DNA from 2 places in the Pedococcus soli genome. Region 1 is predicted to be linked to the other one. Evidence: riboswitches for the same ligand, from Rfam matches in the RefSeq annotation. Region 1 holds a riboswitch; the other holds the start of a gene.
The links. A riboswitch is a leader RNA that binds a small molecule or an ion and turns the genes downstream of it on or off. The one in region 1 is predicted to bind cyclic di-AMP.

Region 1 (4,204 bases):
CGAGGTGACCGCTGACCCAGCCGCCGTTGCCCGACTCGGGAGGGCCGCAGAACCGCGCCGGCACGAGGAAAGCCATGGCCCGAACCTACTGTGCGCCCCGTGGGGTGCGCCGGGGGCACCGACCCATGGAGCCGCAGACGCGGGCACGGGTGAGAATGGGCGGGATGTCACGACCCGAGGCCACCACCGATCCGACCGTCAGCCTGCGCAGCATCGCGGTGCCGGCCTACGGGCCGACGGTCATCGCGGCGATCGGTGCGGGGGCGATCGTGCCGATCGTGGCCCTCAGCGCCCTCGACCTGGGGGCGTCCCAGTCGGTCGCCGCGCTCACCGCGGGGCTCGGGCTGGTCGCGGAGCTCTTCTTCGCCGTGCCGGCGGGGGCACTCGTGAACCGCGTGGGGGAGCGCCGGGCCCTGCTCTGGGCCAGTGCCGTCGACGCCGTGGCAGCCTTCGTCGCGCTGACGGCCCCCTCACTGGCCGTCCTGATGGCCACCGTCTTCGCGATGGGCTTCACCTCGTCGGTCTTCCTCGTCGCACGTCAGGCCTACCTCATCGACGCGGTGCCGGCCTCGATGCGGGCGCGCGCCATGTCGACCCTGGGCGGGGTCAACCGGATCGGCATGTTCATCGGCCCGTTCGTCGGCGCACCGATCATCCACGCCTGGGGGCCGCGGGCCGGGTTCGCCGTCGCGGTGGCTGCCGGTCTCGCCGCCGCGGCCCTGGTGCAGTTCGGCCCGGACCTGACGGCCGCCCACGAGGCCCAGGCCAAGGAGGAGTCGCGCGACCGGACGCCGGTCAGCACCGCCACGGTGCTGTGGGACCACCGGCGCACCTACCTCACCCTCGGGCTGGGGATCATGGTCATCGGTGCGGCCCGGTCCTCCCGGGTGGTCCTGCTCCCCCTGTGGGCCGAGTACGTCGGGCTCTCGGCGAGCACCACGGCCATCATCTTCGGGATCGTCGCCGGCGTGGAGATGCTCCTGTTCTACCCCGCCGGCTCGGTGATGGACCGGTTCGGCCGCATCTGGGTGGCGGTGCCCTGCGTCGTGCTGCTGGGGATCGGGATGCTCGCCCTCCCGCTCACCCACAGCGCGGTGGCGGTGACCCTGGTCGCCCTCGTCGCGGCCGTCGGCAACGGGATGGGGTCGGGCATCGTCATGACCCTCGGCGCCGACAGCGCCCCCGAGTGGGGCCGGTCGCAGTTCCTCGGAGGCTGGCGGTTCATGTCGGTGATCGGTGGGAGCGGCGCCCCGGCCCTGATCAGCCTCGTCACCGCCGAGGCCGGGCTGGCCGCCGCCTGTATCTCCCTTGGCGGGCTGGCGCTCCTCGGCACGGGATGGCTGGGGTACTGGGTACCGCGCTTCGACCCCTCTCGCCGCCGCGGCTGAGCAGGGCGGCCCCGGCTGACGCCTCCAGATGAGAGGCTTGCCCTGTGACGGACCTGATCGACACCACCGAGATGTACCTCAAGACGATCTTCGAGCTCGAGGAAGAGGGCATCGTCCCCCTGCGTGCCCGCATCGCCGAGCGGCTCGGGCACTCCGGTCCGACCGTGTCCCAGACCGTCGCCCGCATGGAGCGCGACGGGCTGCTCAGCCTCGGGGGTGACCGTCACCTCGAGCTGTCCGACCACGGTCGCCTGCTCGCCACCCGCGTGATGCGCAAGCACCGCCTGGCCGAGCGACTCCTCGTCGACGTGATCGGCCTGGAGTGGGAGTACGTCCACGACGAGGCGTGCCGCTGGGAGCACGTGATGTCGGAGCGGGTGGAGCGCAAGATCCTCGCGATGCTCAAGGACCACCACGACTCGCCCTACGGCAACCCCATCCCCGGACTCGACGAGCTCGGGGAGGAGGAGCCCATGGAGGGTTTCCGCACCGGCCTGCAGACGCTCACCGAGCTCGCGGGAGAGCACCCCGAGGTCGTCCTGGTGCGCCGCATCGGCGAGCCCGTGCAGGTCGACCACGAGGCGCTGGCCCTGCTCACCGTGGCCCGGTTGCTGCCCGGGGAGCGGGTGCGCGTCCACCGTGCCGACGGCCGCGTGGTCGCCGTCCGGGAGGATGCTCCGGACTCCACCGCGGTGTCCCTGCCGGACGACGTCGCGCAGCACGTCTTCGGCGCGCTCATCTGAGCCATCCGTGGTAGCCCTGCGAGGGTGCTGAGCACGAACTCCAGCCGCGCCCTCACGGACCGATGCACGTTTCGACCGCTTTCTTGGGGTTTTCTTGACCCGCCGTGACCCGAACGTGACATTCCCAGAGGCCTTGTGTACGGTGGCCGAGGTCTCTTCGCCCCCCGGAGAGGCTGGCCCGATGTGGAAACGCCTAGTCCTGTCACCACGCCCGGGTCCACCAGCAACACCGCTTGGCAGGAGCGGGGGACCCAATTTCGGGCCGTCTCCGGACGGTCCTTGGGGTGAAGTCCTCGTGTGAGCGCCCGCAAGGTCGGGTGGCAAACCGCGAGGGCCGGGTGATCTACCTCCACCCGAACCCGACAGCTCACCTCGTAGGCGCTGGAGGTTCAACCATCGTGGCTTCACACAGCTCTGGTCGCCATCGCGCGCCCGGTCGTTTCAATCCCGTCTCCGAGCTCGCTGACATCGCCGCCAAGGCCGCTCAGCCCGCCGTGAAGACATCCGCCGTGATCGCCGCCTCCGGTGGCCTCGTGGCGTCCTTCGCCCTCCCCGCCTCCGCAGCCCCGGCTGCCGAGCCCTCGACCCGGACGGCCGCCACCACCGCCGCCCCCGTGGCCGTGAAGGCTCCCGAGGCCGCTGCGCCCCAGGCCGCGGACGCGTTCGGCGTGATCGGCTTCAGCGCCACCGCCAAGCCGAAGCCCAAGCCGAAGCCGAAGCCCAAGGCCCGCCCCGTGGTCGTGCCGGCCGCCCAGACGCGTGCCCCCGCCGCGGCGAGCCGCTCGACTGAGCGCTCCACCGTCCCGGCCGCACCGTCCGGTCCCGCCGTCGGTGGCGTCCTCGGCATCGCCGCGCAGTACGCCGGCATCATGTACGTCTACGGCGGCACCACCCCCGCCGGCTTCGACTGCTCCGGCTACACCGCCTACGTCTTCCGCCAGCTCGGCATCAACCTGCCGCGCACGGCCGAGGCCCAGCGCCAGGCCACCACCCCCGTGTCCAACCCGCAGCCGGGCGACCTCGTGTTCTTCGGCTCGCCGGCCTACCACGTGGGCATCTACGCCGGGAACGGCAAGATGTGGGACAGCCCCCGCACCGGCAAGGCCGTCGCCCTGCGCGACATCTGGTCCTCCAGCGTGACCTACGGTCGCCCCTGAGCCTGCGCGCTCCCCGAGGCTGACCTCCGGCTCCACGAAGGCCCCCACCGCACCGCGGTGGGGGCCTTCGTCGTGCGCCCACCGGTATGCCGGGTGCCTGATGTGGGGTGCCGCCCGCCCGTGTGACGCCGCGCAGGGCGTCGTGTGAGGATGGAGCGATGAACGCAGTGGAGATCGACGTCTGGGCCGACGTGGTCTGCCCGTGGTGCTACCTCGGCAAGCGGCGCCTCGAGCTGGCCATCGCCGAGAGCGCCCACCCGGCAGAGGTCACGGTGACCTACCACGCCTTCGAGCTCGACCCCAGCACGCCGAAGGGCACGGGTGACACCGTCCTGGCGTGGTTGGCCGGGCGGTACGGCACGGACCTCGACGGCGCCCGCGAGATGGCCGAGCGGCCGGCGACGATGGGCCGCCCCGACGGCATCGACATCGAGGTCGACAAGCAGCTGCGGTCCAACTCCTTCGACGCGCACCGACTCGTCGCTCTCGGGCTGGCCCAGGGTGGACCGGCGCTGCAGGGTGCGGTCCTGGAGCGGATGTTCAACGCGCACTTCACCGAGGGCAAGGCCATCGACGACGTCGAGACCCTGCAGCGGCTCGGTGCCGAGGCCGGGCTGGACGGGCGACGCGTGTCGGCGGTGCTGGCCGGCGACGAGTACACCGACGAGGTCCGTGGCGACGAGGAGGCGGCCCGCGAGCTCGGGATCACCGGGGTGCCGTTCTACATGGGCAACCACAAGGTGGGCCTGTCGGGGGTGCACACCGTGGAGATCCTCGGTCGGCTCATCGAGGCCGCTGCGGCCGATGACGACGAACAGGCCACGGCCGACGCCTGAGCCGGTCAGCCCAGCTGGGCCTCGAACGCGGCCAGCAGCCGGTCGCTGAACAGCACGAACCGGACGAGGTCGATCTCCGG
Region 2 (4,204 bases), 110 kb from region 1:
GGCGTGGTGGGGACCCGGTGGCGCGGGCCTGCGGCGCGGTTCGCGCAGCATCGTCCGTGGCACCAGTCCCGGACCGCGGGCGACCCGGGTCGTCGTGGCCCTGCTCCTGCTCGGGGCGGCCGGCCTCGTCGTCTGGAGCCTGCAGCAGGGCGGCACCGTGCAGTGGTGGCCGACCCAGCAGCCCTCCGTGGTCGTGCCGGGCGTGAACCGCTGATGGCGACCGGCGTCAACCCTCCGCCCGCCCTGCCGCCTCGTCGGCCGCTCAAGCGACCGGCCCTGCGGCAGAGCCGGATCTGGCGCGGTGAGGAGATCACCGACACGCTGCCGATGGTCGACTCGCTGCGGCACACGCCCTACCGCAACGCCCGCGTCAGGCAGGCCGCCGCCGAGGAACGCGAGGCGCGGGCGTCCCTGGACCTCGCGCTGCGGGTGGGTGAGCTCATGCTGCGGTGCGGCGCGGGGGCGCCCCAGGTGGAGTCGTCGGTCATCGCCGTCGCCGCGGCCGCCGGACTCGACAACCTCGAGGTCGACATCACGCTGCAGTCCCTGCTCGTGCAGTGCACGTCCTCCTCGGGGACGCCCATCACCATGCTGCGCGTCGTCCGCTCCGCGACCCGCGACTTCGACCGCCTCACCGCGGTGCACGAGTTCGTCGAGAACCTCGTCGCCGGCAGCTACGACCTCGAGGCTGCGGCAGCCCGGCTGCGCGAGATCCGCCGGGCGCCGCGGTTCTGGCCGCGCTGGGCGGTGCGGGGCTCGCTCGGCGTCCTCTCGGCCGCCATCGCCCTCATGCTCGGGGCGGGCATCGTCGCGTCCCTCGTCGCCGGGGGCTCGGCCCTGCTCGTCGGGTATGCCGCCCGGGCCACGGGACGCCGCGGGCTCCCCGACTTCTACCAGTGCGCCATCGGCGGGTTCCTCGCGACCGCGATCGCCTGGGGTGCGTTCAGCATGGGGGCCAACGGCTGGATCCCGGTGTCCTCGGAGGAGTTCGCGTTCATCGTGGCCGGCGGGATCACCGTGCTGCTGCCGGGACGGACCGTCGCGTCGGCGTTCGAGGATGCCATCTCCGGCTACTCGGTGACCGGCGCGGGCCGGATGTTCGGGGTGTTCCTCACGACGGCCGGGATCATCCTCGGGGTCGCGACGGGGCTGTCCGTGACGCTGGCGCTGACCTCGACCTTCGACCTCCAGCTCGTCTCGCCCTCCGTCATGGCGACGCGCGCCCTGAGCGCACCGGTGGCCCTGGCCGTCGTGGGAGCGTTCGTGGTCGGCATGTCGGGGGCGGTGTCGCTGCGCAGTCGCCGCAACCTCGTCGTGCCTGCCGGTGCGCTGTCGGCCCTCGGGGTCGCAGTGTCCCTCGGCGTGGACCGGCTCGACGCCCTCGGCCAGCTCGCCGCCGCCGGTGTCGCGGCCACCGTGCTCGGGTTCGCCGGCAGGCTCATCGCGCTGCGGATGGGGGCGCCGGCCATGGTGCTGGCCGTCCCGGCGTCCTACGGCCTGCTGCCCGGTCTGGCCATCTTCCGGGGCCTCTACGAGATGGTGAACGGGTCCTCGGCGAACGCGGGCTCGCTGTCGATGCAGGGCGGCATCACGACGCTGCTCGGCGCCATGGCCGTCCTGCTGGCGATCGCAGCCGGCAGCGTCCTCGGGGAGTTCGTGGCCGCACCCTTCGACCGCCGCATGGTGCAGAAGCGGCGCGTACGACGGCGCTGACGAGTTCCGGCCCGGCACAAAAGGGACGAATGCGCCATACGTTCTTCGGTTCGTTTTTCGTGGACCGGCTTGTGGCCCGGGGGCCAGCGCCTTACCTTTGACCAGCGCATTCGCGCCGACAACTGCACACCACCGCATTCCCAATCCAATGCCCACCCGCAGCGCCGAGCCTCGTCAGGCGGGTGGTTCACCGGAACAGCTCCGGGCACGACGAGGACGGGGGACCCAACGCGACCGCTCCGGCGGTCTTGGGGTGAAGCCGGCTCACGCCGGCCGGGCACCTGACAGCCCGAGCCCGACAGCTCACCTCGCAGGCGCCGGTCAGGAAGGACCCCCCTGCAATGTTCTATGCCCCGAAGCACTCTGCCCGGAAGCCCCAGCCGGTCCGTCGTCGCCTCGCCGGCGTCGCCGTCGCCGGTGCCGCCACCATCGCCGGTGGCATGGCCACCGCCACCTCGGCCTCCGCGGCCACCGTCTGGGACCGCGTCGCCGCCTGTGAGAGCGGTGGCAACTGGGCCATCAACACCGGCAACGGTTACTACGGTGGGCTGCAGTTCTCCCCGAGCACCTGGGACGCCTACGGCGGCGAGCGGTACGCCAACAACGCGCACCAGGCCTCCAAGGCCGAGCAGATCTCGGTCGCCAAGAAGGTGCTGGCCGCCCAGGGCCCCGGCGCCTGGCCGACCTGTGGTGCCCGTGCCGGCCTGACCCGGGCCAACGGGGGCGCAGCCAGCACCGGCTCGACCAGCACGAGCCGCGCCTCGCGCTCCACGGTCCGCAAGGCCCCCGCCAAGCAGTCCTCCCACGCCAAGCTCGTCGTCGACGGCGTGCGCGGCCCGAAGACCGACCGCGCCATCGAGCGCTGGGTCGGCGGTTCGGTCAACGCCTCGATCTCGCACTCGGACGTCAAGAAGCTGCAGCGCAAGGTCGGCTCCACGCCGGACGGTGCCATCGGCCCGAAGACCATCCGCGCCCTGCAATCCAAGATCGGCGCCAAGAAGAACGGCTCCCGCAACCTCGACCACGCGACGGTCAGGAGCCTGCAGGCGTACCTCAACCGCCACTGACGCACCCAGCACGCGCACGTCGAGATGGGCCTGTCCGGAATTCCGGACGGGCCCATCTCGACGTGGTGGACGGCGCTGCGGTCAGCTCCGCGCGGCGTCGGCCATCGCGGCGGGCGCGGTCCGCGCTGCGAACAGCCGGCGGTACACCAGCGCTGCCACGGCGGCACCGGCCAGTGGTGCCGCGATGAACAGCCAGACCTGACCGAGCGCATCGGCACCGGAGAACAGGGCCGGGGCGATCGACCGGGCCGGGTTGACGGAGGTGTTGGTCACCGGGATCGAGACGAGGTGGATCACCGTCAGCGTCAGCCCGATCGCCAGCGGTGCGAAGCCCTTGGGGGCGGCGGAGTCGGTGACACCGAGGATGACGACGACGAACACCGCGGTGAGGACCAGCTCGGTGACCAGGGCGGCGGTCAGGCTGTAGCCCTGGGGTGAGTGGGCGCCATACCCGTTGGTGGCGAAGCCGGTCGTCACGTCGAAGCCGGGTCGACCCGAGGCGATGGCGTAGAGGATCCCGGCGCCGGCCACGGCACCGGCCAGCTGGGAGGCCACGTACGTGGGCAGGTCGCGCCAGCCGAGCCGGCCGGCGAGGGCCAGACCGAGGCTGACCGCAGGGTTGAAGTGGCCCCCGGAGATGTGGCCCAGGCCGTAGGCCATGGTCGTGACGGCCACGCCGAACGCCAGGGCGACACCGAGGTAGCCGACGCTGACGAAGAGCTGTGAGCCGTCGGCCTGAGCCATGGAGGTCGCGGTCAGGACGGCGGTGCCGCAGCCCGCGAGGACGAGCCAGAGCGTTCCGGTGAACTCGGCGGCTGCGCGGCGGCCCAGTCCGTACTCCTCGGGGGAGTGGCTGGCCTTCGACGGTGTCGACATGGTGGTTTCCTTCCTGCAGAAGTGCTGTCACCACTTCGTCGTGCTCCGGGAGGAAATCGGCACGCCCCGACGCCACATTGCTCATGTGAAGCGCATCACCACGGTGCCGACGGTCGCGTATGGCGTCCGCGATGTCGACCGTCGGTGAGGTGCTGGGGTCTTGGCGGCTACGCCCGCCTACCGGCGGCGGCGCACCTTGTCACCGGCGCTCACGAGGGTGCGCGACACGCGCGAGGAGCCTCGACGCTGTTCGATGGCAGTACCGATCCGGCCCAGCAGCCAGCCGATGACGGGCAGTGCCACGCTCGCGAGCAGCCACATCCGGAGGCGACGGGTGAACAGGACCCACATGTGAACAGACCTTTCGTCGAGTGAGGTGGTGACCCGGACCGGACCAACCCCTCCGTCGACCCTAAGCGCCGTCTCGCTACGGCGCTGGTCGGCGGCGGTCGGCTCTGCTCGGCGGGGAGGCGGGTGGTCTGGGTACAGGCCTTTGGGACACGCGGACGGGCGTCGGTAGCATCGTCGCGGTCCACCGCACCCGGGTG

Region 2: another riboswitch for cyclic di-AMP. It lies ahead of ACYVKF_RS11665 (transglycosylase family protein); the one in region 1 lies ahead of ACYVKF_RS12205 (C40 family peptidase).

The regions. Positions count from the first base shown of each region.
Region 1 covers NZ_BAAGSF010000004.1:1,285,478-1,289,681, forward strand. Annotated here, with positions in the region: gene ACYVKF_RS12190 (hypothetical protein) at 1-76, opposite strand, end outside; gene ACYVKF_RS12195 (MFS transporter) at 165-1,388, shown strand; gene ACYVKF_RS12200 (metal-dependent transcriptional regulator) at 1,433-2,131, shown strand; cyclic di-AMP (ydaO/yuaA leader) riboswitch at 2,314-2,527, shown strand; gene ACYVKF_RS12205 (C40 family peptidase) at 2,530-3,288, shown strand; gene ACYVKF_RS12210 (DsbA family oxidoreductase) at 3,447-4,124, shown strand; gene ACYVKF_RS12215 (O-acetyl-ADP-ribose deacetylase) at 4,130-4,204, opposite strand, start outside.
Region 2 covers NZ_BAAGSF010000004.1:1,170,662-1,174,865, forward strand. Annotated here, with positions in the region: gene ACYVKF_RS11655 (serine/threonine-protein kinase) at 1-214, shown strand, start outside; gene ACYVKF_RS11660 (threonine/serine exporter family protein) at 166-1,713, shown strand; cyclic di-AMP (ydaO/yuaA leader) riboswitch at 1,931-2,024, shown strand; gene ACYVKF_RS11665 (transglycosylase family protein) at 2,055-2,780, shown strand; gene aqpZ (aquaporin Z) at 2,862-3,656, opposite strand; gene ACYVKF_RS11675 (hypothetical protein) at 3,655-3,804, shown strand; gene ACYVKF_RS11680 (hypothetical protein) at 3,834-4,007, opposite strand.